Regions from separate parts of the Actimicrobium sp. CCI2.3 genome, predicted to be linked through region 1. Evidence: riboswitches for the same ligand, from Rfam matches in the RefSeq annotation. Region 1 holds a riboswitch; the other holds the start of a gene.
The links. Region 1 has a riboswitch for thiamine pyrophosphate ahead of thiC (phosphomethylpyrimidine synthase ThiC). Riboswitches for the same ligand answer to the same signal wherever they lie in the genome.

Region 1 (15,131 bases):
GCGACGCCGTGATGGCGCAGCCGCTGCTCACACTGCTCAAGCTGGCCCATCCGGAACGGCCCATCGATGTGCTGGCCCCGGCCTGGGTCGCGCCGGTATGGCGTGCGATGGCGGAAGTTGATAGCGTGATCGACACCTCTTTTCGGCACGGTGCGCTGCAGCTACGCGAACGCTGGCGTTGTGCGCGCCAACTGCGTGAGCGCGATTACGCCGCGGCTTACGTGCTGCCCAATACGTTCAAGTTCGCACTGATCCCGTGGCTGTCTGGCATCGCGCAGCGGATCGGCTATGTCGGTGAATCGCGCTACGGATTGCTCAACATGCTGCATCGTGACGACAAGCAGCTGCCGCGACCGATGGTGGCGTTTTATGCGGCATTAGCCAACTCGCCGGCACCATCGGTCCCGCAGCCGTCCGAATTGCCACGGCCGAAGCTCACTGTGGATACAGCGCGAGTGGCCGCGGTGGTACAAGCGGCGAAACTGGATGCCGCAAGACCACTGGTGGTGTTTGCGCCGGGAGCCGAATTCGGTTCGGCCAAGCGCTGGCCGATCACGCATTTTGCCGAGCTGGCCGTGATGCTGCAGCAGGCCATTCCTGATGTGCAGGTCGTCATTCTCGGTTCGGAAAAAGATCGTGCGGTCGGTGATGCGATCACGACCATCGCGCCGTTCGTCACCAATCTGGCCGGCAGCACCGCGCTGGAGGAGGCGATTGCCTTGATCGCGAAGGCCGATGCGGTGATCAGCAACGACTCTGGCTTGCTGCATATTGCCTCGGCACTCAACCGCAAGATTGTGGCGCTGTACGGACCGACGGACCCGGCCCATGCGCCGCCGTTCGCCGATGTGGTTCGTACGATTTATCTGGCGCTGGAGTGCGCGCCTTGCAAGCAGCGGGAATGTCCGCTGGGGCATCATCGGTGCATGAAGGATATTTCTGCGGAGGTGGTGTTGGAGGCGTTGCGGGAGATGGATGGGGCAGCGGTGGCGGCGTAAGACGCGCCGTGCGGCCGCTCCGTCATGGCCGTCGGATGTTGAAATTTTAGGCGCTCCGCCAGGACGTAGGGTGCAATAACCGAAGGGCATTGCACCGAATGCGCTGACTGCGGTTGATGATTCTGTATGTGCTCCGCCACGACCAAGCCGGGGGCGGCCCGGCAGCCGGTCACTTCTTTTTGCTTCGCCAAAAAGAAGTAACCAAGAAAAAGGCGACCGCGAGACTGCTGCCCTTCGGGTTCCCAAAAACGGTAGTCAGGCAAGGGGAGGGTCGCAAACTCGCTTCGCTCAGACATGCGCCCCTCTTATCCCTTGCCTGACTACCGTTTTTGGCAGCTGTCTCAATGCGGAACAGGTCAACGTCAACTGCCACGTCAACATCAACATCAACATCAACATCAACATCAACATCAACATCAACCTCAACCGCTTGCCCCGAACATCCCCCCGAATCACTCCTCCCGCAACCACACCTGCGTGCGCCCCAGCAGCGGCATGCCGATGTACCCGCGCACATTGAGTTTTTTGCCTTCGTCGCTGAGTGTCATCTTGCTCTTGTAGACCTTGCCATTGCCCGGATCAAGAATGGTGCCGCCGCTGAATTCGCTGCCTTCGGCGCGCATGCCGTTGATGATTGTCATGCCAAGGATGGGTTGGCCCTTGTTGGCGCCTTCGCATTTGTCGCAGTTCGGATTGTTGTCGTCGGTCGACGGGAAGATTTTTTCGATCTTGCCTTTCAGTTCGCCGTTGCTGTCGCTGATGCGGATCAGCGCTTTCGGTTTGCCATTGCCGTCGTCGATGCTTTTCCAGAGTCCGACCGGCGAACTCTGGGCTAGTGCGCCAGCAGCCAGCAACAGTCCGACGGTCAGTGCCGCCAGGTTTTTTGTCTTGAACATGCGTGTCTCCTTGTGGTGGAGCACTCAGGTTACCGGCAATTTGGCAAACTGTTCACGGAGTTTTTCCAGCGTGCTGATGAAGCCAGCCAGTCGGTCCTGTTCGCCTTGCACGACCGCTGCCGGTGCCCGCGCCACAAAGGCTTCGTTGCCCAGTTTGGCATGGCCCTTGGTGATCTCGCCTTCGAGACGAGTAATTTCCTTGAGCAGACGCTCGCGTTCGGCCGCCACATCGATTTCAACCTTGAGCATCATCCGCGCATTGCCAACGATGGATACCGGTGCCGGTGATTCCGGCAGCGCATCAACCACCTGCACCTCCGACAGTTTGGCCAGCGCCTGCAGGAAGGGTGCGAACGATTGCAGTTGTGCCGCCTCGGCACCGGCAGCGGTCTCCAAGATCAGCGGCACCCGTACCGCAGGGGACAACTGCATCTCGCCGCGCAGGTTGCGGCAGGCATCGGTCATCGTCTTGAGTTGCGACATCCAGCCTTCGGCGGCTTCGTCGATCTTGTCTGGCGCTGCGACCGGATAGGCCTGCATCATGATCGAATCACCGGCCGGGTCGAGCACCTTGCCCGACAGCGGCGCAACGGTTTGCCACAGTTCTTCGGTGATGAACGGGATGATCGGATGGGCCAGGCGCAGCGTGGTTTCGAGTACCTTCAACAGCGTGCGACGGGTGCCGCGCTGTTGCGCGTCATTGCCGTGCTGAATCTGCACCTTGGCCAGTTCAAGGTACCAGTCGCAGTACTCGTCCCAGATGAACTTGTAGATCGACGACGCGATATTGTCGAAGCGGTAGTCGGCAAAACCCTTGGCGACGTCGGCTTCGGTGCGCTGCAGTTGCGACACGATCCAGCGATCCGCTTGTGAAAACTCGAGGTAGTCGGGGTCATCGCGTTCTTCGACGCCACAATCCTTGTCGACCGTATTCATCAGCACGAAGCGCGTGGCATTCCACAGTTTGTTGCCGAAGTTGCGATAGCCCTCGCAGCGCGCCAGATCAAAGTTGATGTTGCGACCGAGCGAGGCATAACTGGCCATCGTGAAGCGCAGCGCATCGGTGCCGAAAGCCGGAATGCCATCCGGGAATTCCTTGCGGGTAGCTTTTTCGATCTTGGTTGCGTCACGCGGATTCATCAGGCCCGTGGTGCGCTTGGCGACCAGTGCGTCGAGGGCTATGCCATCAATCAGGTCGATCGGGTCCAGCGTATTGCCCTTCGACTTGGACATTTTCTGGCCACTGCCATCGCGCACCAGACCATGCACGTAGACCGTGTCAAATGGCACCTTGCCAGTGAAGTGCGTGGTCATCATCACCATTCGCGCAACCCAGAAAAAGATAATGTCAAAGCCGGTCACCAGTACCGTCGAGGGCAGGAACATCTTGTAGTCGGGCGTTTCTTCTGGCCAGCCCAGTGTCGAGAACGGCACCAGCGCCGACGAAAACCAGGTGTCGAGTACATCGGCATCACGGCGCAGCGTCTTGCCTGGCGCTTGTGCCTGCGCCTCGGCTTCGGTGCGGGCGACATAGATCTTGCCGTCCTCGTCATACCAGGCCGGGATTTGATGGCCCCACCAGAGCTGACGCGAAATACACCAGTCCTGGATATTGTTGAGCCACTGGTTATAGGTGCTGGTCCAGTTCTCGGGAATCATCTTCACTTCGCCGCTGGCGACTTTCTCCAGCGCGACTTCGGCGATCGATTTGCCCGGAAAATGCGTGCCTTCCGGTGCCGGCTTCGACATCGCCACGAACCATTGATCGGTCAGCATTGGCTCGATCACCACGCCGGTACGGTCGCCGCGCGGCACCATCAGCTTGTGCGGCTTGACACTATCGAGCAATCCTTGCGCATCAAGGTCAGCCACGATTTCCTTGCGTGCCACGAAGCGGTCCATGCCCTGATATTTGGCCGGGCTGTTCTCGTTGATCTTTGCGTCCAGCGTGAAGATGTTAATCATCGCCAGTTGATGGCGCTGACCCACGGCATAGTCGTTGTTGTCATGCGCCGGCGTGATCTTCACGCAACCGGTGCCGAATTCCTTGTCGACATAGCTGTCGGCGATGATCGGAATCTCGCGATCGCACAGCGGCAGCGTAAGCATTTTGCCGATCAGGTGCGCATAGCGCACATCGGTTGGATCGACCGCGACGGCGCTGTCGCCGAGCAGGGTTTCGGGACGCGTCGTCGCCACCGTCAAATGCCCGCTGCCATCAGCCAGCGGATAACGGATATGCCACATGAAACCGTCTTCTTCCTCCGACACGACTTCGAGGTCTGATACCGCCGTCCCCAGTACCGGATCCCAGTGCACCAGTCGCTTGCCGCGATAGATCAGGCCCTGCTCGAACAGCCGTACGAACACTTCAGTGACGGTGCCCGAGAGTTTCGGGTCCATCGTGAAGTATTCGCGGTTCCAGTCGGTCGAGGCACCCATCCGGCGCATCTGCCCGGTGATGGTCGAGCCGGATTGTTCTTTCCACTCCCAGACTTTCTCGACGAATTTTTCGCGGCCGAGGTCATGGCGTGAGAGTTTTTGGGCATCGAGTTGGCGTTCGACGACGATCTGTGTGGCGATACCAGCGTGGTCGGTGCCGGGAACCCAAAGGGTATTAAAACCACTCATCCTATGAAAACGGGTCAGGCCATCCATGATGGTTTGATTGAAAGCGTGACCCATGTGCAGCGTGCCGGTGACGTTCGGTGGCGGCAATTGAATGCTGAAGGCGGGTTTGTCTGCGTCGAGGGTGGCACCGTAATAACCGCGCTCTTCCCACGTGGTACGCCAGTGCTTTTCAATTTCGGCGGGCTCGAACGACTTGGCTAATTCCATGAAAATTCTCTGAGGGTGAACTGAGCCCGCATTATAAAGCAGCGATGCCCCTGAACCCATTGTCACAGGCGGCAAAAAACGGTCCGTAATCCCTTGCAATCCTACGTGAAGGAGCACCGCAATGACGCCGCCAACCATTGCCATTGTTTGCACTGTACGTAACCCGAGTCCGTCTTTTACTACCTGGGTTCATCACCATTGCCAACTGGTCGATCGGTTGTATATCTACCTGGATAGTCCGACCGAAGCCGATTTTTCGGCGGTCCCGGCCGATCCCGCGGTGTGCACTTCGACGGGTGCACGGAAGAGCGATTTTTCGGGGCCATCTGGTGTGATGCAGCGCCAATGCAAGAACGTACTGCATGCATTGACGAAGTGCGTGATCGATGGGATTGACTGGTTGATTCACATTGATTCCGACGAGTTGATTTATTCGCCGGAACAGAATCTGAAAAAATATTTTTATCAGGTCGATTCAAAGGTTAGCTGTGTCCGATTCATTAATCATGAGGCGGTCAGTACCTATGAAGCTAAAAATCTGTTCAAGGAGCAGAAATTATTCAAGAAAAATCAGGACTTCAGGATGCCGGATGATGCCCCTCCAGTTGATAAGGATTGTTTATTTCTGGGTTATATGAATGGAAAGTCTGCCGTACGAGTCGAGAAGTGCATATGCCCGAAAGGTCCTCATGAATTTAAAGTAATGGATGGTGAGGTGATACTTGAAGAGGGAATCTGTATTCTTCATTATATGAGTGCTACGTATAATGATTGGCTGAAAAAATGCGCTGAACTGGGTGATTTTCCCTCTTTCTGGCGTGATGATTTGCAGCGGCCTATGAACGGGACATTTTTAGTTTTAAGTCGTGATATCTACCGTTATGCAAAGCAATCTGGTGATTGGAAAATGGCGAGTGATTTTTATCGTCGATTTTTAATTTCTGAATCAGATGCAAAGGAATTGATAAAAAAAGGAAAGTTATTGTCTTTTGATGTATTCGCAGAAAATAATAAATCTTCCGAATGTAATTTTCATAAAGATAACTATTTAAATACTATTAGTAAAGTGCTGTGAGGCCGTTCATAAAAAATCTGTATTTGGCAGGTAAAAAGGGGAGTTAATTTTTATTTCTTGCTAATTGGCAGCCCAATTAAAGGATAAAATTATGGTTTCGAAAGATGCCGCATCATATAATTGGGTACTCCTCTTACCTGCCGGAAAAGTTATTCCAAAAATTATTCATCAAATCTATTTTTCAAAAAATGCCATGCCGGAAAATCTTAAAAATAACACGGCACGTTTGCAAATAATGAATCCGGAATGGGAGCATCGGCTATACGACATGGACCGGATGGTTGATTTTATCCTCATGCATTATGGTGAGCGAATGTTGAGTTATTTTTTGCGCATTAGCCCGAAATATGGCGCTGTCAAGGCGGATTTATTTCGTTATTTGATGATGTACCAGTGCGGTGGCGTTTATCTGGATATAAAAAGTACGCTCAGCGTACCATTGAATGATATCGTAAAAAGCGACGATCATTATTTGCTTTCTCACTGGAGAAACAAACAAGGAGAAAAATTTCATGACTGGGGAATGCACGGTGAAATAAGTTTTACTGGTGCAGGAGAATTTCAGCAGTGGCATATTATTGCCGAACCCGGTCATCCATTTTTGAGAGCGGTGATTGAGCGCGTCATATCGAATATTGACCAATACAAGAGCAGTACCAATGGGGTCGGATTTCATGGCGTAATGCGACTTGCCAGTGGTATTCCCTACACCTTGGCTATCTGGCCACTACTTGAGAAATTTCCATATCGACTTGTCGATAGCCAGTTCGAACTCGGTCTCGTCTACAGCATTTTTGAAAAAACGTGGCAGTCCCATAATGAGTTATTTGGAGATGCGGATTATCGTTACCAAATAGAACCAATAATTATAGGGCAGTAGAAATATCTTTATGGGTAATCAGTACGGTTGGTAAAGGAATGCTTATGCTTCAATTCTGACTGGTTTTATTTAAAATGGCGGCTATTGTAATGCCGGTTATTTTGAATAATTGGAAAAGGGACATGAAATGAGCGAGTGGGCGATAATGTTTATCCGTCATGGCAGGTAAAGTAAATCTCAACGATGGCAGTTGACTTGCTTGAAAGGCGTAATCAAACAAGAATGATTTCGCAGCGGATGGTTAAGGTCTGATTTTGCAGGTAGAATCCAGCCACGCCGTATCACACGGTAGCAACACATCAACACCAAGCTAGGGGTCCTGAGCGCAATCCATTCGCGCTCGGGTGAGAAATACCCTTGAACCTGATCTGGATAATGCCAGCGAAGGGAAGCTACGGAACACACACCACGTTCCGCCATTCCTTCGCTTTTTCGCTCAAGCAAAGGAACACCATGAACGACAAAGCTCCCTTCATCAAAACCAGCGTCAATGCCAAGTTCGACGCCAGCACGGCCATCGTCGACGAAGCCGCCGTCCAGCCACTACCCAATTCCAGCAAGTTTTACGTGCAAGGTTCGCGTCCCGACTTGCGCGTGCCGATGCGCAAGATCGTCCAGTCCGATACCGCCGCATCGTTCGGCGCAGAGAAAAATCCGGCGATCTATGTCTACGATACGTCCGGACCGTACACCGATCCGGACGCCGTCATCGATATTCGCAGCGGTCTCTCGACACTTCGTTTGCCATGGATTCTCGAGCGCAATGACACCGAAGAACTCGCCGGTCCGTCGTCAGCCTATGGCATCGAAAGGCTCAATGACCCGACGCTGGCCGAGCTGCGCTTCAACCTCAAGCGCACGCCGCGCCGCGCACTGGCTGGCAAAAACGTCAGCCAGATGCACTACGCGCGTCAGGGCATCATCACGCCCGAAATGGAATATGTTTCCATCCGCGAAAACATGCGCAGGCGCGAGTACCTCGACGAGCTCAAAGAGTCCGGTCCGATGGGCAACCGGTTGGCCGAACTGATGGGTCGCCAGCATCCGGGCCAATCGTTCGGTGCCTCGATCCCCGCCGAGATCACGCCCGAATTTGTCCGCTCCGAAATCGCCCGTGGCCGCGCCATCATTCCCGCCAACATCAACCATCCTGAAATCGAACCGATGATCATCGGCCGTAATTTCCTGGTGAAGATCAACGCCAATATCGGCAACTCCGCGGTGACGTCATCGATCGGCGAAGAGGTCGAAAAAATGACCTGGGCGATCCGCTGGGGTGGCGATAACGTGATGGACCTCTCGACCGGCAAGCACATCCACGAAACCCGCGAATGGATTGTGCGCAATTCACCGGTGCCGATCGGTACCGTGCCGCTATACCAGGCACTCGAAAAGGTCAACGGCAAGGCCGAAGACCTGACCTGGGAAATCTTCCGCGATACGCTGATCGAGCAGGCCGAGCAGGGTGTCGACTACTTCACGATCCATGCGGGTGTGTTGCTGCGCTACGTGCCGATGACGGCCAAGCGGCTGACTGGCATCGTTTCGCGCGGTGGCTCGATCATGGCCAAATGGTGTCTGGCGCATCACGAAGAATCGTTTTTGTACACGCACTTCAACGACATCTGCGAGATCATGAAAGCCTACGACGTGTCGTTCAGCCTGGGTGATGGCTTGCGTCCCGGCTCGATTTTCGATGCCAACGATGAAGCGCAGCTGGCCGAACTCAAGACCCTTGGCGAACTCACCCAAATCGCCTGGCAGCATGACGTGCAAGTGATGATCGAAGGTCCGGGTCACGTGCCGATGCACTTGATCAAGGAGAACATGGACCTGCAATTGGAGCAGTGCCATGAAGCGCCGTTCTACACGCTCGGACCGCTGACCACTGACATCGCACCGGGCTACGATCACATCACGTCCGGTATCGGTGCCGCGCAGATCGGCTGGTACGGCACGGCGATGCTGTGCTACGTGACGCCGAAAGAACATCTCGGTTTGCCGAACAAGCAGGATGTCAAGGACGGCATCATCACCTACAAGATCGCCGCTCACGCCGCCGACCTCGCCAAAGGGCATCCGAGTGCGCAGATCCGCGACAACGCCCTTTCCAAAGCGCGCTTCGAGTTTCGCTGGGATGACCAGTTCAATATCGGGCTCGATCCCGACAAGGCGCGCGAATTCCATGATGAAACCTTGCCCAAGGATTCGGCCAAGGTCGCGCATTTCTGCTCGATGTGCGGACCGCATTTTTGCTCGATGAAGATCACGCAGGAGGTGCGTGATTACGCCGCGAAGCAAGGCATCAGCGACATCGCTGCCTTGAAGCAGGGCATGGAAGTCAAGGCGATCGAGTTCGTCAAAAGCGGTGCAGAGCTCTATCGCAAGCAGTGATGGCGGGCACCATGATCGAGATCCAATTGAACGGCGCGCCGCACCGGATCGCGCCGGGCCAGCATCTGCAGGATTTGATGGATGCGCTGGCGCTGGCAAATCAGTCGCTGGCCGTGGCAGTCAATCGCGAAATCGTCCCGCGCGATTTGTGGTCGCTGCGACCGTTGATGTCGCAGGATAAGGTCGACGTGGTGCGAGCGATTGGCGGGGGATGAGGACGCGTCAATGAAGCACTTTTTAAATGGACTCTGACCCTATTTGATAAAAATCAAATTAACTCTGACCCCAATTTATTTTTAAATTGACTCTGACCCTATTTGAGAATTATCAAATTGACTCTGACCCCAATTGATTTTCTACGATTAATTTGACGGGTGAACTTTTCTTGTGTTTTCCTCATAGACAGTGAGGCCGCTGCGTTTGTGGCCTCTTTGCAGGTGTCCTGGTGGTGCCTGTGTTGCTGTCCAATCCTGCGCAAGAAAGGATCATGATGCAAAAAAATGCGTTGCAAAGTCTGCCTGTGAGCTGGCAAAAATGGGTCGTCGAGAATCTGGCCAATGGCTGCGACTCGACGGCGATGGTGACGATCATGGAGCGCGATGGTCCGTTTGATCGGACGCTGGCGCAATACGCGCTGGCCGATGCGCATCGGCAGCGTCACCCCGGCCTGGTCGCTGTGACCAGGCTTCCCGGGATTGATACGGCGACAAACAAGATTGTTTTGCCAGATCGGGTGGTTGATGTGCTGGTGTCGTTATTTATTCCGCGCGTTGTCGTGTTGGGCAATGTGCTTAGCGACAAGGAGTGCGATGCGATCGCCGCCATGACCCGGACACGTTTTGCGCGCTCGACCACGATAGATAATGGTTCGGGCGTCCCTCGGTTCGATGTAAGTCGTACCAGTGAATCCGCATCGATTCAGCGCGATGAGACCGCGCTGATGTCGCGCATCGATGCAAGGCTGGCGGCGTTGTCGGGCTGGCCGGTTGATCATGGCGAGCCGTTGCAATTGCAAAAGTACCAGGCGGGCAATGAATACCGTCCGCATTTCGACTGGTTCGATCCTGCCCTTCCGGGGGCGGCTAAACATCTGGAAAAAAGTGGACAGCGGCTCGGTACCATCATTCTGTATCTGACCGATGTGGAGGAGGGCGGTGCGACCTCGTTCCCGTCCATCGGACTGGATGTCTTTCCGCAAAAAGGAGGTGCCCTGTTTTTTTGCAACACGACGCCGGACGGCTCGCCCGAACAAAAAACCTTGCACGCCGGGTTGCCCGTTGTAAAAGGGACCAAAATTATTGCCAACAAATGGCTGCGAGAAAAGCCGTATTGAAACGCGCAGAAGGGTACGATGACGCCGTACCCGTTTTGCCTTAACCGAACTGTTTTTGAATCCATTCCATGACTGCTGACGCCTATCACGACACGCCCCTCCTTATCGCCGGCACCACGTACCGGTCTCGCCTTCTGGTCGGTAGCGGAAAATACCGCGATCTAGACCAGACCCGCGATGCCACCGAAGCCAGTGGCGCAGAAATCATTACCGTAGCGATCCGTCGCGTCAATATCGGCCAGGATCCGAATGCACCCAATCTGCTGGATGTGCTGCCGCCATCGCACTACACGATCCTGCCCAACACCGCCGGATGCTACAACGCCGCCGATGCGGTCTACACATTGCAGCTCGCGCGGGAATTGCTGAATGGACGCACGCTGGTCAAACTTGAAGTATTAGGCGACGACAAGACGCTGTTCCCCAACATGCCCGAAACCCTGAAAGCGGCCGAGACGCTGGTGCGCGACGGTTTCGACGTGATGGTCTATTGCAGCGATGATCCGATCCAGGCCAAATTGCTGGAACAGATTGGTTGTGTTGCAGTGATGCCGCTGGCGTCGCTGATTGGCTCCGGCATGGGCATTCTCAATCCCTGGAATTTGTCGCTGATCATCGAGCAGGCCACGGTGCCAGTGCTTGTCGATGCCGGCGTCGGAACTGCTTCGGACGCCGCGATTGCGATGGAGCTCGGTTGCGATGGCGTACTGATGAATTCGGCGATTGCCGGTGCGCGCGACCCGGTGCGCATGGCGCACGCGATGCGACTGGCAATTCAGGCTGGCCGTCACGCGTATCTGGCAGGCCGCATGCCGAAACGCTTTGTCGCTTCGCCGTCGTCGCCCATGCAAGGCCGACCCGCATGACACGACCTTGCGTGCTGGTCTTTGCCGGTTCGGATCCCAGCGGGGGTGCCGGTATCCAGGCCGACATCGGCAGCGTCGGCGCGATAGGAGCGCATGCGCTGGCGCTGATTACCGCGCTGACAGTGCAGGACAACGACCGCGTGCACGCAGTCTATCCGGTGCCGGCGCGCTGGCTGCAGCAACAGGCGCAGGCGCTGATCGACAAGATCGATATTGCCGCCGTCAAGATCGGCGTGATCGGCAACCTTGCCAATGCCGCGGTCATCGTCGAGGTGATTCGATCGCTGCGTGCGCGCAATCCGGATTTGCCCGTGGTACTTGACCCGGTCCTGTCCAGCGGTCACGGCGATCCCCTGACGACCGACAATGCGGCCCTGATGCTGGCAGAACTGATTCCGCTGGCAACGCTACTTACCCCCAATTTGCCTGAAGCCGCCATCCTCTGCGCCGGCGACCGGCGTGCCGAGCAACAGGTGGATACCTTGCTACAACTGGGTTGCCGCCATGTGCTGCTCAAAGGTGGTCACGGTACGGATGCGCAGGTGGTCAATCGCTGGTACACCGACGGTGCCAGCCGCAGCTGGAGCTGGCCGCGTTTGCCGGGCGAATTCCATGGCAGCGGCTGCACGCTCGCCGGGGCGATTGCCGGTGCACTGGCCTGCGGCTTGCCGATGGAAGCCGCGCTCGATGTCGCTCAGGGATTTTGTCATCGCACACTGGAGCAGTCGTTTGCCATCGCCACCGGCCAACGCATCCCGAACCGCCATATCGCATGGAACCAGAATAACGCCAAGGACCATTCATGAACGGACTCTACCTCGTCACGCCCGACTGGGACGATACCGAGCGGCTGTTGCAAGTCACCGAACAGGCGCTGATGGGTGGCGCCGCACTCGTGCAATATCGTCACAAGACGGCCGATGCGGCACAACGCCTGACGCAAGCCCGCGCCTTGCTGGCGCTATGCCGATGCTTTGCGTGCCCGCTGATCATCAACGATCACGCCGACCTGTGCCTCGCGCTCGATGCTGACGGTGTGCATGTGGGTGGCACCGATGCCAGCGTCGCGCAACTGCGTGACCTGCTTGGGCCGGACAAGATCGTCGGCGCGTCCTGTTACGGCGACTTGCAACTGGCGTACCACGCGCAACGCAGTGGTGCCAGCTATGTCGCCTTCGGTGGTTTCTATCCATCACGGGTCAAGCAATACCCTGTCACGACCGCGCCGGAGATCATTGCGCAAGCGCGTGCAGTGATGGATCTGCCGGTGGTGGTCATTGGCGGGATGACGGTCGACAATGCTCGACCGCTCGTGGCACAGGGCGCGCAGATGGTGGCAGCAATTAGTAGTGTGTATGGCGCGATCGATCCCCGTCATTCTGCGAGAGCGTTGTGCGATTTGTTTACCTGACAGGCAATTGACCGGCATCACCAGGATAAAAAAACAGTGCCCGCCGCAACAGTCAATGACTGCCGGCCATTTTATCGGTCGATAGCAAACGACGATCGGCCAGAACAATTACACGTTCAACCGGACATCACGACAGGCCTCAACCGACTGGACGCAGCGCCGTTTGCCGGGGAAGTGACTTCGATGAACATGCCGTTACGTTAAAACGCGATCGTCGGACTATCAATTCGATCTGATTCGAGAAAATTTACTGATACACCGCGAATGGAATCGGTCAGGCCGCGACAGGTCCACTTTTTCGTTCCGCCTTCCGGCTCTTTTTTCTTGAAGTTCTCACTTCTCTGGAACTTGACAAATATATTTGCTACTTATTTCATAAGAGCGCTCTCCAAGTCACTTGGAAATTATGTATGGAATGCGTCATCTCAAGAGATTGCGAGATATGCGATCACATTTAACATTAATAACTGGGTTATTTTTTTGGGATAAAAATCATGGCATCCACCACATCAATTTCATCTACACCTTCACCTTCACCTTCACCCTCACCTGTATCGAACGAAGCCAGCGTTAGTAGCAGTTCTCAGTCATCCACTCCAGCGAGCAGCACAACTACTACTTCCTCAGGGGATATTGATTCCGGCAAACAATCTCAAGCTAATAAGGGTGACAATTCTTCACCAAGTGACTCTACCGACAGCCAGGCAAATGATTCGACGTCGAAATCATTGGCGCAAAGAATTTTGGACGCGTTAAGCAGTTTTTTTAACTCAGGCAGTTCTAGCAGCAGCACAACAACCATCACGGTAACCGAATCACCAGGTCAAAGTTCAAGCATCACGATAACCCAATCACCAGTTGATGCTGCCGCGCCTACGCCTGCGCCTGTACCTACGCCTGCGCCCGCACCTGCACCTGCGCCCGCACCTGCACCTGCGCCCGCACCTGCACCCGCACCTGCGCCCGCACCTGCACCCGCACCTGCGCCCGCACCTGCACCTGCGCCCGCACCTGCACCTGCACCCGCACCTGCACCTGCACCCGCACCCGCACCCGCACCTGCACCCGCACCTGCACCCGCACCTGCACCCGCCGCGCCTGCGCCCGCCGCGCCTGCGCCCGCCGCGCCTACTACGATAAACGCTGCGTTACCAGCCGATAAAATGGAGCCCAAAGAAGCTGCAGAAGAGTTACTTAGCGGGCTCGATTGGGATAACCATCATTTTTGGACTAAAAGCCAGTTATTAGAAAAGGCAAATGATCCAAATACTGATTCGAAGTTGAGAGGAGCAATAAAATGCCTTGTAATAGACCATCCTGAAGAATTTGCTAAAATGGATACAAATAATACGGGTGGTAGAGACGATAAACTTTCTGTGGGAAATGTAAAAACTTATATTAAAGATCCAAAAATTCAAGGTGAATATAGTTCAAAGAATGAATTTAACTACGGCCTTCAGAATGATACAGCGTTGATCGACTATCTTAATAAGATGGATTTTAGTCATTGGAATAAGCAGAATACTGTATATAATTCTTCGCTATGGACTCGGGGAGATGTGCTCTGGCTATTGAATAGCGGGCAAGTTAAGAATGAAAAAGACAAAGCTGCGTTTAGATTGCTACTTGAAAAGCCAGAAATTGCTAGTTATGTAAATGAACTTGCCTACAATGGTACATGGACAAAATAAAATCGATTCACAAATAAAAAATAGGCTCAGCAACGAGTAAATGCTATTTTAAAATAAAAATAAATAATAAAAGTTTGTATCAAAATAGAATAAAGAACGTTTCTTCCATATTAATGCCATTCAGTTAGCCTCTGAGTGGCATTTTTTTCATGAAAAATCCGGTTGTTAATTAATTCGTACGCTGTATTCAGTTGTGCGTTACGCCGAATTGTCTGGTGCAGCCCCTAAAATGGAATCAGTCAGAACTCGACAGGCTACTCTCCCGTCCCGTCTGACGCCTTTTTTTCTGAAGGTTTCACTTTTTTGGAACTTGATAAAACCAGGGGTCACTTACTTTATAAGTGCGCTTTCCACGTCATCTGGATGTTCTGAGTGGAATGAGTCATTTCATGAGGTCACAAAATATGTGACCATATTTAATACTGATAACTTGTTTCTATTTTTGGGGTAAAAATCATGAAGAATAACGCGATATCCAAAGGTGCACCGGCAGTGAAGAAAGGCAGCAGTGATGACGGTAGTGAAACGGATTATGTTTTCTTTTCTGCCTCAAAGAGTAGTGATAGCAAGTTGATAACCCTCACTGTGGAGAAGGACGTTAATGGGGAACAGTCTTCGTCTTCCTTCATTGGGGACGAGAAAACTTTAGCTGCTAAGCTCGATATTGACAACAAATCATCTTATGACCAAAAGCATAAAAAACCGGATGCTGGTTCGCCGACATTATTTGACGATCTGCTCGCAAAGGT
Region 2 (15,131 bases), on a different contig from region 1:
ATAGCCTGCGCCGCGTCGCCGCCACCTTCCCCGGCATGAACTTCAGCTTCACGCAGCCGATCGAAATGCGCACCTCCGAAATGCTGTCGGGCGTACGCGGCGACCTCGCCATCAAGGTCTATGGTGCCGACAATACGGTACTCACCAAACTGGCCGACCAGATCGTCAAGACCGTCAGCGGCATCACCGGTAGCCAGGATGTACTGACCGTGAAAAACGAAGGCGTGCAATACCTGCAGGTGGATATCGACCGCGCTGCCGCCGGACGCTTCGGCTTTAGCGTCGAGCAAATCCAGAATGATTTGCGCACGTTGGTCGAAGGCCGCAGCAGTGGCATCGTCATTGAAGACGGCAAGCGTGTGCCGTTGCTCATTCGTGGCAGCGATGCGTTGCATATGTCAGCGACCCTGTTCAGCCAGTTGCGTTTGCCGGTGGCCGATGGCAGCACGGTCGCATTGAGCCAGCTGGCCAGGCTGCGCACGGTCGACGGGCCGGTCAAGGTCGAACGCGAAAATTCGTCGCGCATGGTGGTCGTGCGGGCCAATGTGCGCGAACGCGATCTGGTCGGCTTTGTCGATGAAGCCAGGGCGAAGGTGGCGCAACAGGTCAAGCTGCCGGCCGGTTATCGCTTGTCGTGGGGTGGCCAGTTCGAGAACCAGCAACGGGCTGCGGCGCGGCTGGCCATCGTCGTGCCGATCGCGCTGGCGCTGATTTTCTTTTTGCTGTTCACGACGCTGGGCAGCGTGCGGCAGTCGCTGCTGGTGTTCGTCAATATTCCGTTTGCGCTGCTCGGCGGCGTGATCGCCCTCGCTGTTACTGGCGAGTATCTATCGGTACCGGCATCCATTGGCTTCATTGCACTGATGGGTATCGCGGTGCTTAACGGACTGGTGATGATCACTTGCTTCAACCAGATGGTGGCGCGCGGCGCGGCGCTGGTGGAAGTCGTCACCGAAGGCGCATTACGCCGCTTCCGGCCGGTCATGATGACCGCCTGCATCACCGGCTTCGGCCTGATCCCGCTGTTGCTGGCGACCGGTCCCGGTTCGGAAATCCAGCGGCCCCTGGCCATTGTCGTCATCGGCGGACTAGTCTCGGCCACGCTGCTGACGCTGATTCTTTTACCCTTGTTGTTCCAGCGCTTCGGCGTGCCGGAACGGAGCTAGAGCATGATGACTACTTCCCCCCTTTCTCCTCATGACGCCTTGCTGACGCTGGCCATTCCGGTCGCGCTGGAAGAAGACGTACTCGATTTTTTGATGCTGCATCCGCAGTGGGCACGCGGTTTTACCATCGTCGATGCCGAAGGCATGGGTAACGGTGCGACGCTGCTGACGACAATGGAAAAAGTCCAGGGCCGGTGCCGCCGCAAGCTGGTGCTGATTGCCGGCAGTGACAGTGAACTGCGCCAGTTGCTCGACGCATTGGCTGCCGAGATCCATAACCCGGATGTAGCATGGTGGATCACGGCGCTGAGCGGTTTCGGGAGGCTGCATTGAAGGCCGTGCTGTGGCTGGCGCTGGTTGCGTTCAGTGCACCGGTACTGGCGCAATCGGTGTTGCCACCGGAGCAGGTGGTGCGCACCGTGCTGGAAAATTTGCCGCAAGTGCGCGCCAGCGCAATCAATATCGACCTGGCCCGTGCCGGCAAATCCCGTCTTGATGCCGGCACCCATGAGTGGACCGTGCGCACCGGACTGAGCCGGCGTACCGACCAGATCGGCGGTCGCTACAACGAACAGGATGTGGCGCTGGAGCGCTCCGTACGCTGGTTCGGCAAAGCCGCGCAAGACCGTGCGATTGGCGACAAGGGTATTGTCGTGGCCACGTCCGGCCATGAAGATGCGTGGCATGAAGCCGGTCGCACTTTGCTAACAGACTGGTTCAGTGCGCTGCGTGAAATGAGCGCGACGGAGCGCCTCGACGAACAGGTTGGCCTGGCCGCGCAGCTGCGCGCCATCGCCGAAAAACGCGTCAAGGCGGGTGACGCCGCGCAGATCGAACTGCTGCAAGCCGATACCGAAAGCGCCCGTGTCGGCGCACTGCTGCAACAAGCGCAGCTGCGTCGCGAACAGGCCTTGCAGCAGCTGGCGACCAACTACCCCGGCCTGCCGGTACCGCATGCCGCACCCTTGCCGATACCGGTCGCCTCGACCGAATCGGGCGATTGGTGGCGCGACAAAATCACTAGCGACAATCACGAACTGGAGCTAGCGCAAGGCGAGGCCGACCTGCTCGGCTTGCAGGCCGCGCGCGTCTCCAGCGAACGCATGCCCGACCCGACCATCGGCGTACGCGCCGGTCGTGAACGCGATGGCCAGGAACGTCTGGTCAGCATCAGCATCCTGTTCACCTTGCCCGGTGCAGGCCGCTCGGCCGACCGGGATGGTGCGGTGGCCAAGGCGGGTATGGCAACCCAACGCGCGGCCATGACGCAGATGAAAGTCAGCGCCGCTGCGCAGCGCGTCGTCACCGACAGCCAGCGCAGTCTCACCCTCTGGCAAACCATGCAGCGCATCGCCGACCAGAGTGCACAGCAATCGGCCACGATGATGCGCGCCTACACGCTCGGCGAAGCCTCGCTCACCGATGCGCTGACCAATCGGCGCATGGCAATGGACGCGGCGCTGGCCGCCGAATCGGCACAGATCGATGCGCTGGCCGCACAGGCGCGGCTGTCACTGGATGCACATTTGTTGTGGTCGATTGATTGAATCAGGGCGCGAACTTGGCATGCGGTGCAATGCCCTTCGGTTATTGCACCCTGCTGCAACCAGCCGCGTCGGCGAACTGTCCGCAACTTTTTTCGAGCAACCCCGCCAACATGTCCGCCCCGACCGGCCGGCTAAAATAATATCCCTGGATTTCATCGCATTGATTCGCGCGCAAAAAGGCCAGTTGTTCGGCCGTCTCGACCCCTTCGGCGATGACCTTCAGATTCAGACTGTGACCAAGCGCGATCACGGCCCGGGTGATGGTGGCGTCGCCCGTATCGGTGACGATGTCGCGGATGAAGGATTGGTCGATCTTCAGCCGGTCAATCGGAAAGCGCTTGAGGTAGCTCAGGCTCGAATACCCGGTGCCGAAATCATCGATGGATAATTGCACCCCCATCGACTTGAGGGCATGCAGCGTGGTGATGAAATGTTCGGCATTATTCATCATCATGCTTTCGGTCAGTTCGAGTTCCAGATAGCGCGCCTCCAGTCCGCTTTCTCCCAGCGCGCGTCGCACTGATTCGAGCAGTCCCGGCTGCATGAACTGGCGCGCCGACAGATTGACCGCAACGCTGATGCGTGGCAGGCCGGCGTCCTGCCACGCCTTGTTTTGCGCGCAGGCCGTGTGCAACACCCACTCGCCGATCTGTGTGATCTGACCGATTTCTTCGGCCACCGGAATGAAGACGCCCGGACTGATCATCGAGCCGTCGGCTTGCGGCCAGCGGATCAGCGCTTCGGTGCCGATGATGCACTCGGTATCGATGTTCACCTTGGGCTGGTAGTGCACGGTGAATTCATGCTTGTGCAGGGCGGTTCGCAAACGACCCTCGAGGTCGGCCCGCTCGATCGAGCGGTCGCCCATTTCCTGCGAATAGTACTGAACCGAAATCCCGTCCTGCGTCTTGGCACCGTACATCGCGTAATCGGCATTGCGCAACAGCGCCGCCGTGTCGTCGCTGTCGTTCGGAAAAACCGTCACGCCGGCACTCACCGAGATGCACAGGTTTTGTCCCTCGACCAGAAAAGGCGGGACAAATGCGGCCAGAATTTTGTCGACCACCAGCACCACTTCGGCCTGCGTGTGCAGGTTCGCCAGCAGGATGATGAATTCGTCCCCACCCTGTCGCGCCACGGTATCGTTGTCACGGATGGTTTCGCACAGCCTCACGGCGACGGCCTTGAGCAATGCATCGCCGAGCACGTGACCGCCACTGTCGTTGACTTCCTTGAAGCGATCGAGGTCGAGAAATAACACCGCTAGCAACTGGTTGGTACGACGCGCCTGCAACATGGCTTGTGTGAGCCGGTCGCTCAGTAAATTGCGATTGGCCAGCCCGGTCAGCGCATCATGGTTGGCCATGTGGACGAAGCGCGCTTCGTCTTCCTTGCGGCCGGTGATATCGATTTCTACCCCATCGAAACGCAGCACGTTGCCATTGACATCGCGCACCGCCTTGGATCGGTCTTCGATCCAGCGGATCGTGCCGTCGGGTCGGAGGATGCGATATTCCTGCGTGAGGTTGCCGTTCTCGAGCAATTTCGTGCGGCGATTACGCACCCGCATCACATCATCCGGATGAATCACCATGAACCACAAGCGCGGGTCGCTAAAAAATTCTTCGGCACGCCGGCCGTAGACCTGCTCGACCACCGGATTGAGATAAAGCAGCTGACTGCCGGAATGCGACCAGACCACGTTGTCGATCGATGCCAGTATCTTCGAGAGATTGTCTTCGGACGCTTTCAGTGATCGCTCGGCTTCGACGCGACCACTCTTGTTGCGCAGGTGGTTGACGCCATACGCGATATCGCGAGCCAGCTCTTCAAACAGGTCGACTTGCCGCGCATCAAAGGCATGCGCAACGCCAGCGCAAATCGTGAAGACGCCCAGCACGTTGCCGCCGTCATGCAACGGGAGCGACATCGCGCAATGGTAGCCGCGTGCACGGGCTTTTTCGTGCCATGCCTGCAGCGGCAAGATGGCCATCACATCATTGACCATGCCAGTCACACCGGTGCGAATGACGGTCGCCGCTGGCGTCCAGCCTTGTTCGTCACGGGCCCAATTGGGCGGGAAAAATGGTGTGTTGTTGTCGACCGCACCGGCTTGCGCGACCGGTAGCAATTCGCCGTCAGGTCCGATAAAGGCGATCCAGGCCATCGTGTAGGCCCCGATCTCGACCACAGCCCGACACATCTGATCGAGCATGCTCGACTCGCCGGTGGCGCGCACCATTGCCTGGTTACAGCGTGTCATCAAGGTGCGCGCCCGCAGGCTCGCAACAAGGCGTTCTTCGACCTCTTTGCGCTGCGCGACTTCGATGGAGATGGATTCGTGATGGGACTGGATCTGTTTAACCAACTGCAAATTTTCGTACGAGATGGCGAGTTGCGTGGCAATTGTGGTCGCGCTTTGCTGGTCGACTTCGCTGAAACTGGCGGCACCGACTTTATCGAGCAGATACATCCAGCCATGGACACGGTTGCGCGAAGCCACTGCGACGCCCAGAAAGGAATGCAGCGGGCTGTGCCAGTCCGGCAAACCGGCTTCTTGCGGCTGGCCCGACAGGCCCGACAGACACACCAGCGCCCCTCCCTCCATCAATCCGGCCAGCGTGCCGCTCAACGGTGTCACCAGCCACTTTGCCTTGACTGCCTCATCAATGCCGCGGCAGGCAAGATGGTGAGGAAGCGTCGACGCCGGTTCATACATTGCCACCACGACCGATTGCGCCGCACAGATGCGGCCCGCCACCCGGCAACCGGCATCAAGCAAGCGGCGCGGATCCCGCTCGGCAGCCAGTTCGATACCCAGTTCGATGAGCGAAGTCAAACGCAAACTGACGGTCTGCAGGCCGGCAAGTGACGCGGAAAGACGCTGTGCAACCTGGCGATTTTCATTGGCGTCAAACAGTTGCGAAGCATCGTCCTCGACCAGATTGGCGATCTGATGACTGCTGTTTTCGAGCGCCACCAGATAGTCGACCAGCTGGTTGTCGACCTGACCAAAACCACTGTGATCGCTGACAGTCACTTCGGCCGGCAGATAGTCGGCAATGTGCATCGGCAAGCCGAGCGCTTCATGCACCACTTTCAGGATCACGCCCGGTTCGGTTGGCTTTGGCAGTATCCAGCCGACATTGCAGGCTTGCGCGATCACGGTGGCTTCCCGCTCGCGATAGGTGGCCGTATAAAAAATGACCGGCGTGAGTGCAATCCCGTACTCGCTTTGCATCTGGATGACGAACTCGTAGCCATTCATGTTGGGCATCAGGACATCGACAATCACGAGGTCGGGATGTTCTGCGCGCATCAACGCCAGACCTTCGATGCCGTCGCGCGCTTCGAGCAGGCGATGGCCGCCGTAACCGAGCAGCGTGGTCAGGAATTCACGGCTCAAAATATGATCGTCAATGATCAGAATGGTCGCCATGCGTCCTCACGGTGGGGTCAATGATGGCATGCAAAACGGCAGGCAGAAAACACTCGAGCTGCGTGACGAACAAGGTCGGTTCAATCGGCTTGGCGAGGTAGCCGTTGAAGCCGGCCCGCAGCAGGTTTTCGCGATCGCCCACCATCGCCAGCGCAGTGACGGCGACAATCGGGATCGGCACCAGAGCAGGTTGCATCATGAGATGACGCAAGACGCCAAAGCCATCCATGCCGGGCAGATGCACATCGCATACGATCAGGTCTGGCCGTTCGCTGGCGGCCAGGGCGATCCCGGCATGGCCGTCCGTGGCCGCCAGCACGGTGTGGCCGTACGCCTGCAGCAGATATCCCATCAATGCCATGTTGGCGGGATTGTCTTCGATGATCAGGATGCGCGCGGGCATCGCTCAGGCCGCCTGCAAGGACAACGTGAACGTACTGCCGATGCCGAACCGACTGGCGACACGCAATTCGCCACCAAGGAGTCCGGTCAGTTTCTGGCTCAGGTACAGGCCCAGGCCGGTGCCTTCAAAACGCCGGGTAGAACCGGCATCAATCTGCGAAAACGCCTGAAACAGTTTGGCTTGCTCGGCCGGACGGATGCCAACCCCGCTATCGACAACGCAAAAATCGATCCAGTGTTGCTGCCCGGTCGTGCGTGCAGACAGGCTGATCACGACCTCGCCGGTCTCGGTAAATTTGATCGCGTTGTTGATCAGGTTGATCAGAATCTGGCACAGCGCACGGCCGTCGGTTTGCACGGTCAGTTCTGCGGTGGGTACCTCGCACCGGAATGCGAGTCCCTTGCAGGTCGCCAGCGGACCCAGCGTTTCGGCCAGTTCGCTGAGGATGTGCTGGCAATGAATTGTTTCCGATGCCAGCTCGACCTTGCCCGACTCGATCTGCGCCAGGTCAAGCAAGCCATTGATGAGCGAGAGCAAATGGCGCGCGCTGATCTGGATCGTGTTGAGCTGCTTGTCCTGGTCAACTGTCAGCGGACCCGGCAAGCGCATGAGCAAGGTGCCGGTAAAACCGATGATGGCATTGAGCGGCGTACGCAATTCATGTGACATGCCAGCGAGGAAGTTATCCTTGGCCAGATTGGCATTTTCCAGCTCGGCGTTTTTTTCTTGCAGTGCCAGTTCGATCTTCTTGCGCGCACTGCCGTCACGAATGGCGCTCATGACCATCATCCCTTCACTGGTTTCCAGCCGGCTCAGACTGATCTCGACCGGGAATTCCGTACCGTCCTTGCGCAAGCCGAACAGCTCCAACTCCGCTCCCATTGCCCGCGAACGCGGCAGGTGCATGTAATGCGAACTATGGCGGGTATGAACATCGGGGAAGCGCGGTGGCAGCAGGCATTCGATCAATTCGCCACAGAGTTCTTTGGCGCGATAACCGAACAGGCGCTCGGCCTCGGTATTGGCCAGCACGATGCGGCCGATGGCATTGACCAGGACAATCCCGTCAGGGGTCGATTCCAGCAGACTGCCAAAGCGGGCATCCAGCGATTTGGCGTCGCGGTGCACTTTGAGGAGCGTGATGTCTTTCTTGCAGAAGAGGATGAATTCGCAAAAGCCCTGCGCATTGCGCACCGCCTTGCCGGTCACGTCGACATACATCAACGACCGGTCTTTTTTATGGCGCAGCGATTCATGGCTGCTGCTGCCGCTGGTGGCGATGAGCTGGCGTATCTGGGATTGTTCCTCGACCTGGTCAGCGGGCACAATCAGGTCTTGCAAGGAGTGCCCGATCGCCTCAACACTGGTGAAGCCAAACATGACCTGCGCACCGGGCGACCAGTGCTGCACCACGCCCTGCAGCGAAGTGATGATGACCGCGTCCGGTGCTTCTTCGCGGGCCATCCTGTCGAAATCTGTAGCCATGCGCTTGTTCGCTCCCAAGACACCCGATCGGAACTGCCCTGTTACCGAGCCACCCTGCCATCAAGGCAAGGAACCGACCCAGTCCTCATCAACGCCCAGAGTATAGAGCGAGTTGCGGTATCGAAAAGGTGATCTTCGGTCACTCTTGAAATGCGCTCATTTTGCTTAATGAACAGGCAGTCACGAACGCCGTTGACACTGTGCTACCATCCGCTGCGCTAGGGGTCCCGTGCGACGAGCTACAACGTCAACGGGTGAGATTGACCCTTCGAACCTGATCTGGATCATGCCAGCGTAGGGAAGCGCAAAGTACCTGACCTCTTTGATTGCTCCTGCATTGGCTCCAGTGTTTTCACACCTGACAGAGCACACTATGCCGGCACCGACTTTTCCCCTGACACGTATTTCCTTCCTGATGGCACAGGCCATCGCCAGCATCACCATGGCGCATGCGCAAACCAGCGAGCAAGTGCTGCCGCAAGTGGTCGTCACCGATACGACACCGAAACGCGATAACGCGTCAGCCATTGGCGGCTTCGGCAATGCGCCGCTGATGCAGACACCCGCCGCCATTAGCGTGATTGGTCAGGAGCAGTTGCAGGACTGGCGCATTCGTCGCATCGCCGATGTCATCAAGCTCGATGCCAGCCTCAATGAAGCCTATAACGCGGTCGGTTATGCCGAACAGTTTTCGTTGCGCGGCTTCCCGCTAGACAATGCATCGAGCTATCGCAAGGATGGCTTGCCGATCGCCTCGGACGCCTCGATCCCGCTTGAAAACAAGGAGCGCATCGATATCCTGAAAGGCTTGAGCGGTTTGCAGGGCGGCGTCTCGACACCGGGTGGCCTGATCGATTTTGTGACCAAGCGCCCTACTGCCACGCCGTTACGTTCCATCCTGTTTGAAGTCAGCGAACGCGGCACTGTGCTCGGCTCGGTCGACCTCGGTGGACGTTTCGAGGACCGCCGTTTCGGCTACCGGATCAATGCCGCAGCCGAGCAATTGCGCTCGTATGTCAAGGGTGCCGATGGTCAGCGTCAGTTCATCTCCGGCGCGTTTGACTGGCAGATTTCGCCGAAGGCATTGCTGCAGATTGATCTCGATAACCAGCACAAATCGCAGATCACCGCGCCCGGTTACCAGCTCATCGGTGGCACCAGCTTGCCGGTCGGCGTGTCGGCCCGCACGCTGCTCAATGACCAGCCGTGGAGCAAGCCGGTGGTGACCGACAGCAGTAATATCGGCCTGCGTTTTGCCTATCAATGGAATGCCGACTGGAGCACGACGGTCGCCGCCAACAGGTACCGCCTCAAGCGCGACGACTTCGCGGCGTTCCCGTTCGGTTGCGGTTTTGCTGCTGGATTCTGTGCCAATGGCGACTATGACGTCTACGATTATCAGAGCACTGGCGAAGTCAAAACCCTGCTATCAACTCAGGCGATGGTGCAAGGAAAATTCGCCACCGGCAACCTGCGCCACCAGCTGACGATGGGCGTCGACACATTGCGCCGGCGGGATGAATACGGCGACTTCGTGTATGACTATCGCGGCACCAGCAACATCTATCAATCAATGGTCGTGTCACCCTCACCGCTGACTACCGGACCGGTGTCCGTGCAACGCAAAGGTAACGAGCAGGCGGTCTTCGTGCAGGACATCATCAGCCTGACCGAACAAGTCCAGCTGCATGCCGGCTTGCGCCGCGCCGAACTGGAACGGGTCCAGCTTGGCAGCACCTTCAATCGCAGCTATGTGCTGCCTTCAATCGCACTGGTCTACAGCCCGTTGGCGAGCCTGAGTGTGTATGGCAGCTATTCGCAGGGGCTGGAGCACGGCGGCATCGCCCCGTTCGGCACCACCAATGTGAATCAGTTGCTTGATCCGGGCACCTCGCGTCAGCAGGAAATCGGCATCAAGACGTCGCTGGTACCGAACTGGCAAATGACGGCTGCGTTGTTCCAGATCAGCAAACCGCTGGAATACACCAATGCCAACTATGACTATGTCCGCAACGGCGATGCAGTCCATCGCGGCCTGGAACTGGCGGCGCAGGGCAAGCTGTCGCGCGACCTGACACTAGGTCTCACCACCATGGCGTTGCAGGCACGTCAGCGCAATACGGGAGACGCGGTGCAAGACAACCAGCGTGTCACGAATGTGCCTGCCTTCAAGTCCGGCGTGACGCTCGATTACGCGGTGCCGCAACTGGCGGGCCTGAAATTGAATGGCGCATGGGTCTATTCCAGCGACAAGATATTCAGCCCTGACAGCGTGGTGCGCGCGACGATTCCGTCTTACCACGTAGTCGATCTCGGGGCACGCTATGTGACCACGGTCAATGGGATCGCCACCACGCTGCGGGCCAATGTCGATAATGTGCTCGACAAGTTCTACTGGCGCGATGCCTCGACGGCGCTGGGCGGCTATTTGCTGGCGGGTGCACCTCGCACGTTCAAACTATCGGCGCAGCTCGATTTCTGACCGATACACTGCGTAAAAAAAGCGTGCCGATGCGGTTCAGGCGTTCAGTTGGTGTGTTGAAATTTTCAAGCGGCAGTTGTTATGGCTGTCCGGTCTCTTGTTTGGAAAACGAACCAAGTTTCTCGCAACATCAGCGCCTGATCGCCTCGAAAATCTCGTCATGAATTCGCTCTTCGTGACGAGATTAGCCTGTAATCTCGTCACCATGACGAGATTCTCGCTATAATCTCGTCAAATGACACGATTGAGAGGCTTTCCGTTCGATGACTATCTCCCCCTTTTCAGCACGCGATGAAGCACTGCTCCGCCATGTCCTTGCGGTCGGGGGACCCACAAGTCCTAATGCATTAGAACAAGTTCTCCACGTCTCCCGGACCACCATCAATCGGGCAGTGCGAGACCTTGTAGCCGCCGGCTTTTTGGACAAGCAGGGAGATGGACGGTCAACGCGCTACGTGGCGTCCGAAGCAGCCCAGATTGCGCTGGCAGCTTCTATTCCGTACGGCTCTATCCCGACAGAGGCAAGTCTGTTCCAGTGGTCGCGGGCTTCCCTGCCGCTGGTTGAATCACTGCGTGCGCCGCTGGGAACGCGTACTCCAGTAGGCTATGACCGAACCTTCGTATCCGATTACATCCCGAACCAATCCAGCTTACTTCCTCTGCAGTTGGCTACTGAACTGTACAGCGCCGGTCGTAGCCTGGACCAGCATCCTGCGGGAACCTATGCCCGCGAGGTTCTGGAGCAGTTACTCATTGATTTGTCCTGGTCGTCGTCACGCCTGGAGGGCAACAATAAGAGCTTGCTCGACACCAAGGAGTTGTTTGAACTCGGGGAAGGCACCGGCCCCATGGACGAAGACACCTTGATGCTGCTCAACCACAAGAACGCCATCGAATTCATGGTCGAGGCCGTCCCGACAGAGGGCATCACCCTGCCCGTCCTCGTCGACCTGCAGGCCAAACTGATGCAGGATCTGTTGAAAGACGCACGAGACATTGGAAGTATCCGCCGGCGTATTGTGAATATTGATGGTTCGGTCTATTCCCCGAGCAACATCCCTACGCTGCTGGAAGTTACGCTGAAGGACATCATCGAGAAGGCCCATCAAATTCGGAACCCTGTGGAGGCCGCCTTCTTTTTATGGGTCAACGTCGCGTACCTTCAGCCATTTGCCGATGGCAACAAGCGCACAAGCCGCCTGAGCGCCAACATGCCACTGCTGCTTTACAACTGCGCCCCGTTGTCCTTTCTGGACGTTGAGCGCACGGACTATGCGACAGCGATGATGGGTGTCTACGAGCAGCGCAACGTTACTGCAGCGGTAGAACTGTTTGAATTTATCTATCGGCGCTCGATTCAAAAGTACAGCGTACTGCGAGCCTCTTTGTCCGTACCTGACCCGCTTCGAGCGCGGTACCGGAAAACCTTGAATGAGCTCATGCAGTTTGTCGTCTTCTACGGCAAAACGTTAAACGACGCGGTCTCGGAGGTGCCCGTCGACGCGGCAGACCTGACGGCATTGCGCGCTATTGCCAATACTGAACTGGACCAGCTTGAACAATACAATTGTGCACGATATAACCTTGCGCGAGGCATGACGCAGCGATGGATTGATGCGGGACGGCCCAGGTAAACGGGCCTGCCGGTTAAGCCTTGGCTAGCGATGCGGACCGTTTTTTTACGATCTCGTCATCACTTTCTACTGAAAAATAAACGGTGCTGACCTGCCATAATCACCGGGTCCGGCGATGGTTCCCGTCGCCGCCGTGCTGCCGGAATTACCCTCCAGCGCGAGCACGAATTCGTTTGGTGCGAGTGGCTCGTAAAACAGGAATCCCTGCGCGCCGTCACAGCCGTCATCGCGGAGTAATTCCAGCTGTTCGGCCGTCTCCACGCCAACCGCTACGACATGCACACCAAGCGCGTGTCCCATCTCGATGGCGGCGCGCGTCACCGAGCGCAAGTTCGACTCATTGGCAATGCCGCCAATAAAACTGCGGTCAACTTTCAATTCGTGGATCGGTAACTTGCGCAGGTAGGCGAGCGACGAATAGCCGGTACCAAAATCGTCAATACTGAAGTGGACGCCGATTTTTTCGAGTTGCAGCAAATGCTCCAGCACCTGATCGATGCGATCCATCAGCGCGTTTTCGGTCAGGTCGATGCTGATGCTGTTTGCCGGCACTTTCGCATTCGTGATCATGGCCGTGATCTTGGTCACAAAATTGACGTCACGCAATTGGTGGACCGAGACATTGATCGCGATGCACGGCACTACCATGCCGCCTTCGCGCCAGCGCGCAATCTGGGCCAGTACCTGCTCGAATACCTGGGTGCCGATGGTGACCATCAATCCGCTACTTTCGGCAATCGGCAGAAAGCAGGAAGGAGGCACCTCGCCCAGAATGAAATCGCTCCAGCGTACCAGGGCCTCCGCGCCGACGATGCGGCCACTGGCAAGATCGACCTTGGGTTGGTATGCCACGCGCAAATGACCGGCCGTGACGGCGGCACGCAAATCGGTTTCCAGCTGGCTGCGCTGGAGTGCTTGTGCTTTTTTTTCGCTGGCGAAAAACTGATACTGATTGCGCCCGTACTGCTTGGCCAGATACATCGCGCTATCGGCGACGCCGAGCAACGTGGCACTGTCATTGCCATCCTCGGGAAAGACGGCGATGCCGACGCTGGCGCTGAGGTTCAGCTTGCTGTTATTGATCGAAAACGCGGTTGCCATCGACGTGACGATCCGGTTGGCAACGCGAATGATGTCTTGTAGAGAAACGTTTTCAAGAACCGCAATGAACTCGTCACCACCCATGCGCGACAGGGTGTCGGCATCACGGACGCAACGCAATAACCGCGCTGCCGCTTGCTTGAGAACACGATCGCCGATCGCGTGGCCATAGGTGTCGTTGATTTCCTTGAAATTATCCAGGTCGATGAAGAGCACGGCAACTTTTTGCTTGGTGCGTCGGGCTTGTGAAATCGCATGTTTGAGCCGGTCGCCCAGCAAATTCCGATTGGGTAATCCAGTCAGATCATCATGCGTGGCGAGAAATTCGATGCGCTGGAGTTCAAGGTTACTAGCGACATCGCCGGCCTCGTCGGCATCGTTATTCCGGACAAGCTCCGTTGCGTTAGGCTGATCCGGCGGCATGGTCCGGAGACCATCGAACACGACCAGCATGATCCCCTGATTTTCACCCTGCGGACCGCGCAGCGCGGTGACCTCGGCGCGGCAACGCTTCCCATCGATGAGCAGCGATAGCACCTCGACGCCGCCATGGGTCATCACGGCATGGAAGACGACGGCCAAGTCATTGAGGCCGCGCGGCAGGGGCAATACACTGAGGTGCAAGTCGGTATGTGCCGACGTCAGGTGAAACGCACGTAACGCTGTTCCGTTGATGTAACGCAAATGCAAATACGGATCGAACACCGCAACCGAAAATCCGAAATGATCGCCGATGTGAGCAATGCTCAGGTTGATGGGGGAGAGAACGGTAACGCAAGACGTGTCGATAGCCTTGATCATTCTTGTTCCCTTTCCCGGTTGATGGTTTTTCCATCGTCTGGCTTGTGCGGACTGAGTTGCCTTAAAGACTAGACGCGGTGCGACCAAGATAACTCAAAGTCACAATTAGTCGCAAACTAAAATGAATGATTTTGAATTTTTCGTGAGGTCTGTTCCATAAGACAACATTGCGCATCAACATGGAAAATGACCCCATGTGCCATGCCCGACCAGTGGCGGGGCCATGTGTCGTTATGCAGGACAGGATGACAAGACCTTGGCAGCTTGCCGCAAGCGCTCAGATAAAGTACCAGTAAGCAACTGATAGTCGCAGCCATGAAGTTCAAGCAGGGCAATCAGACGGGCATGCACCGTCATCCGCACGCTGGCCGATTCGCGTTGCAAGCCATCGGCGACCCACGGCGTATCGGGCGCGGTTACCAGGGTGAGCGCATACCGGCGGTTTGCGGCCACTGCGGCCAATGCCGCATCAACGCGACCGAAATAAAACGCGCTGTAGAGCGCCGTCATCACTGGCGTCGTGTCGCAGAATATCCAGCCGTCGCTGCGTCGGGCGGCATCCTCTTCGCGCTCGATCTGCGTCAGTGCGATGCCGAGTTGCTGCTCCTCGCGCGGGGTTGCCTGATGCACGTCGACAAATTCGCGCAAGTATTCCGGCACCCAGACGGACCCGTACTGGGTGGCGAGCGCCTCCGCCAGCGTGGACTTGCCGGTGGACTCGGCACCGAGAATGGCGACCGTTCTGTTCATCACGCTAACTTGCGCCACGCACGCCAGCCAGCCAACGCCATCAACACGAACACGCCGTACAGGAACGCAGTCAGCGTCAGTCCCTTGTAGAGATACAGACCGACGTACAGCGCATCGACAACAATCCAGACCAGCCAGTTTTCCAGCTTCTTGCGTGACAGCAGCCACTGCCCAAGCAGACTGCCGGCGGTCAGCAACCCGTCCGCATGCGGGACATCGGTATCGGTGTAGCGTTGCAGAAACACGGACAGCACCACCAATCCGGCTAGCCACGCGACTCCCGAGAGCAGCCAGCCGCGCCGCGTCAGTCGACTCACGGCCAG

Region 2: another riboswitch for thiamine pyrophosphate. It lies ahead of QN370_RS04080 (TonB-dependent siderophore receptor); the one in region 1 lies ahead of thiC (phosphomethylpyrimidine synthase ThiC).

The regions. Positions count from the first base shown of each region.
Region 1 is NZ_JASJWR010000005.1:49,634-64,764, reverse strand. Features, by position in the region: gene waaF (lipopolysaccharide heptosyltransferase II) at 1-998, shown strand, start outside; gene QN370_RS04490 (DUF2147 domain-containing protein) at 1,451-1,894, opposite strand; gene QN370_RS04485 (valine--tRNA ligase) at 1,919-4,732, opposite strand; gene QN370_RS04480 (glycosyltransferase family 2 protein) at 4,854-5,807, shown strand; gene QN370_RS04475 (glycosyltransferase family 32 protein) at 5,899-6,687, shown strand; TPP riboswitch at 6,990-7,094, shown strand; gene thiC (phosphomethylpyrimidine synthase ThiC) at 7,141-9,081, shown strand; gene thiS (sulfur carrier protein ThiS) at 9,093-9,296, shown strand; gene QN370_RS04460 (2OG-Fe(II) oxygenase) at 9,569-10,414, shown strand; gene QN370_RS04455 (thiazole synthase) at 10,483-11,280, shown strand; gene QN370_RS04450 (hydroxymethylpyrimidine/phosphomethylpyrimidine kinase) at 11,277-12,086, shown strand; gene thiE (thiamine phosphate synthase) at 12,083-12,691, shown strand; gene QN370_RS04440 (hypothetical protein) at 13,583-13,780, opposite strand; gene QN370_RS04435 (hypothetical protein) at 13,855-14,382, shown strand; gene QN370_RS04430 (hypothetical protein) at 14,839-15,131, shown strand, end outside.
Region 2 is NZ_JASJWR010000004.1:163,794-178,924, reverse strand. Features, by position in the region: gene QN370_RS04110 (CusA/CzcA family heavy metal efflux RND transporter) at 1-1,166, shown strand, start outside; gene QN370_RS04105 (DUF3240 family protein) at 1,170-1,499, shown strand; gene QN370_RS04100 (TolC family protein) at 1,457-2,713, shown strand; gene QN370_RS04095 (EAL domain-containing protein) at 2,754-6,152, opposite strand; gene QN370_RS04090 (response regulator) at 6,130-6,555, opposite strand; gene QN370_RS04085 (PAS domain S-box protein) at 6,559-8,040, opposite strand; TPP riboswitch at 8,251-8,358, shown strand; gene QN370_RS04080 (TonB-dependent siderophore receptor) at 8,414-10,522, shown strand; gene QN370_RS04075 (Fic family protein) at 10,786-12,156, shown strand; gene QN370_RS04070 (putative bifunctional diguanylate cyclase/phosphodiesterase) at 12,223-14,058, opposite strand; gene QN370_RS04065 (ATP-binding protein) at 14,290-14,808, opposite strand; gene pnuC (nicotinamide riboside transporter PnuC) at 14,808-15,131, opposite strand, start outside.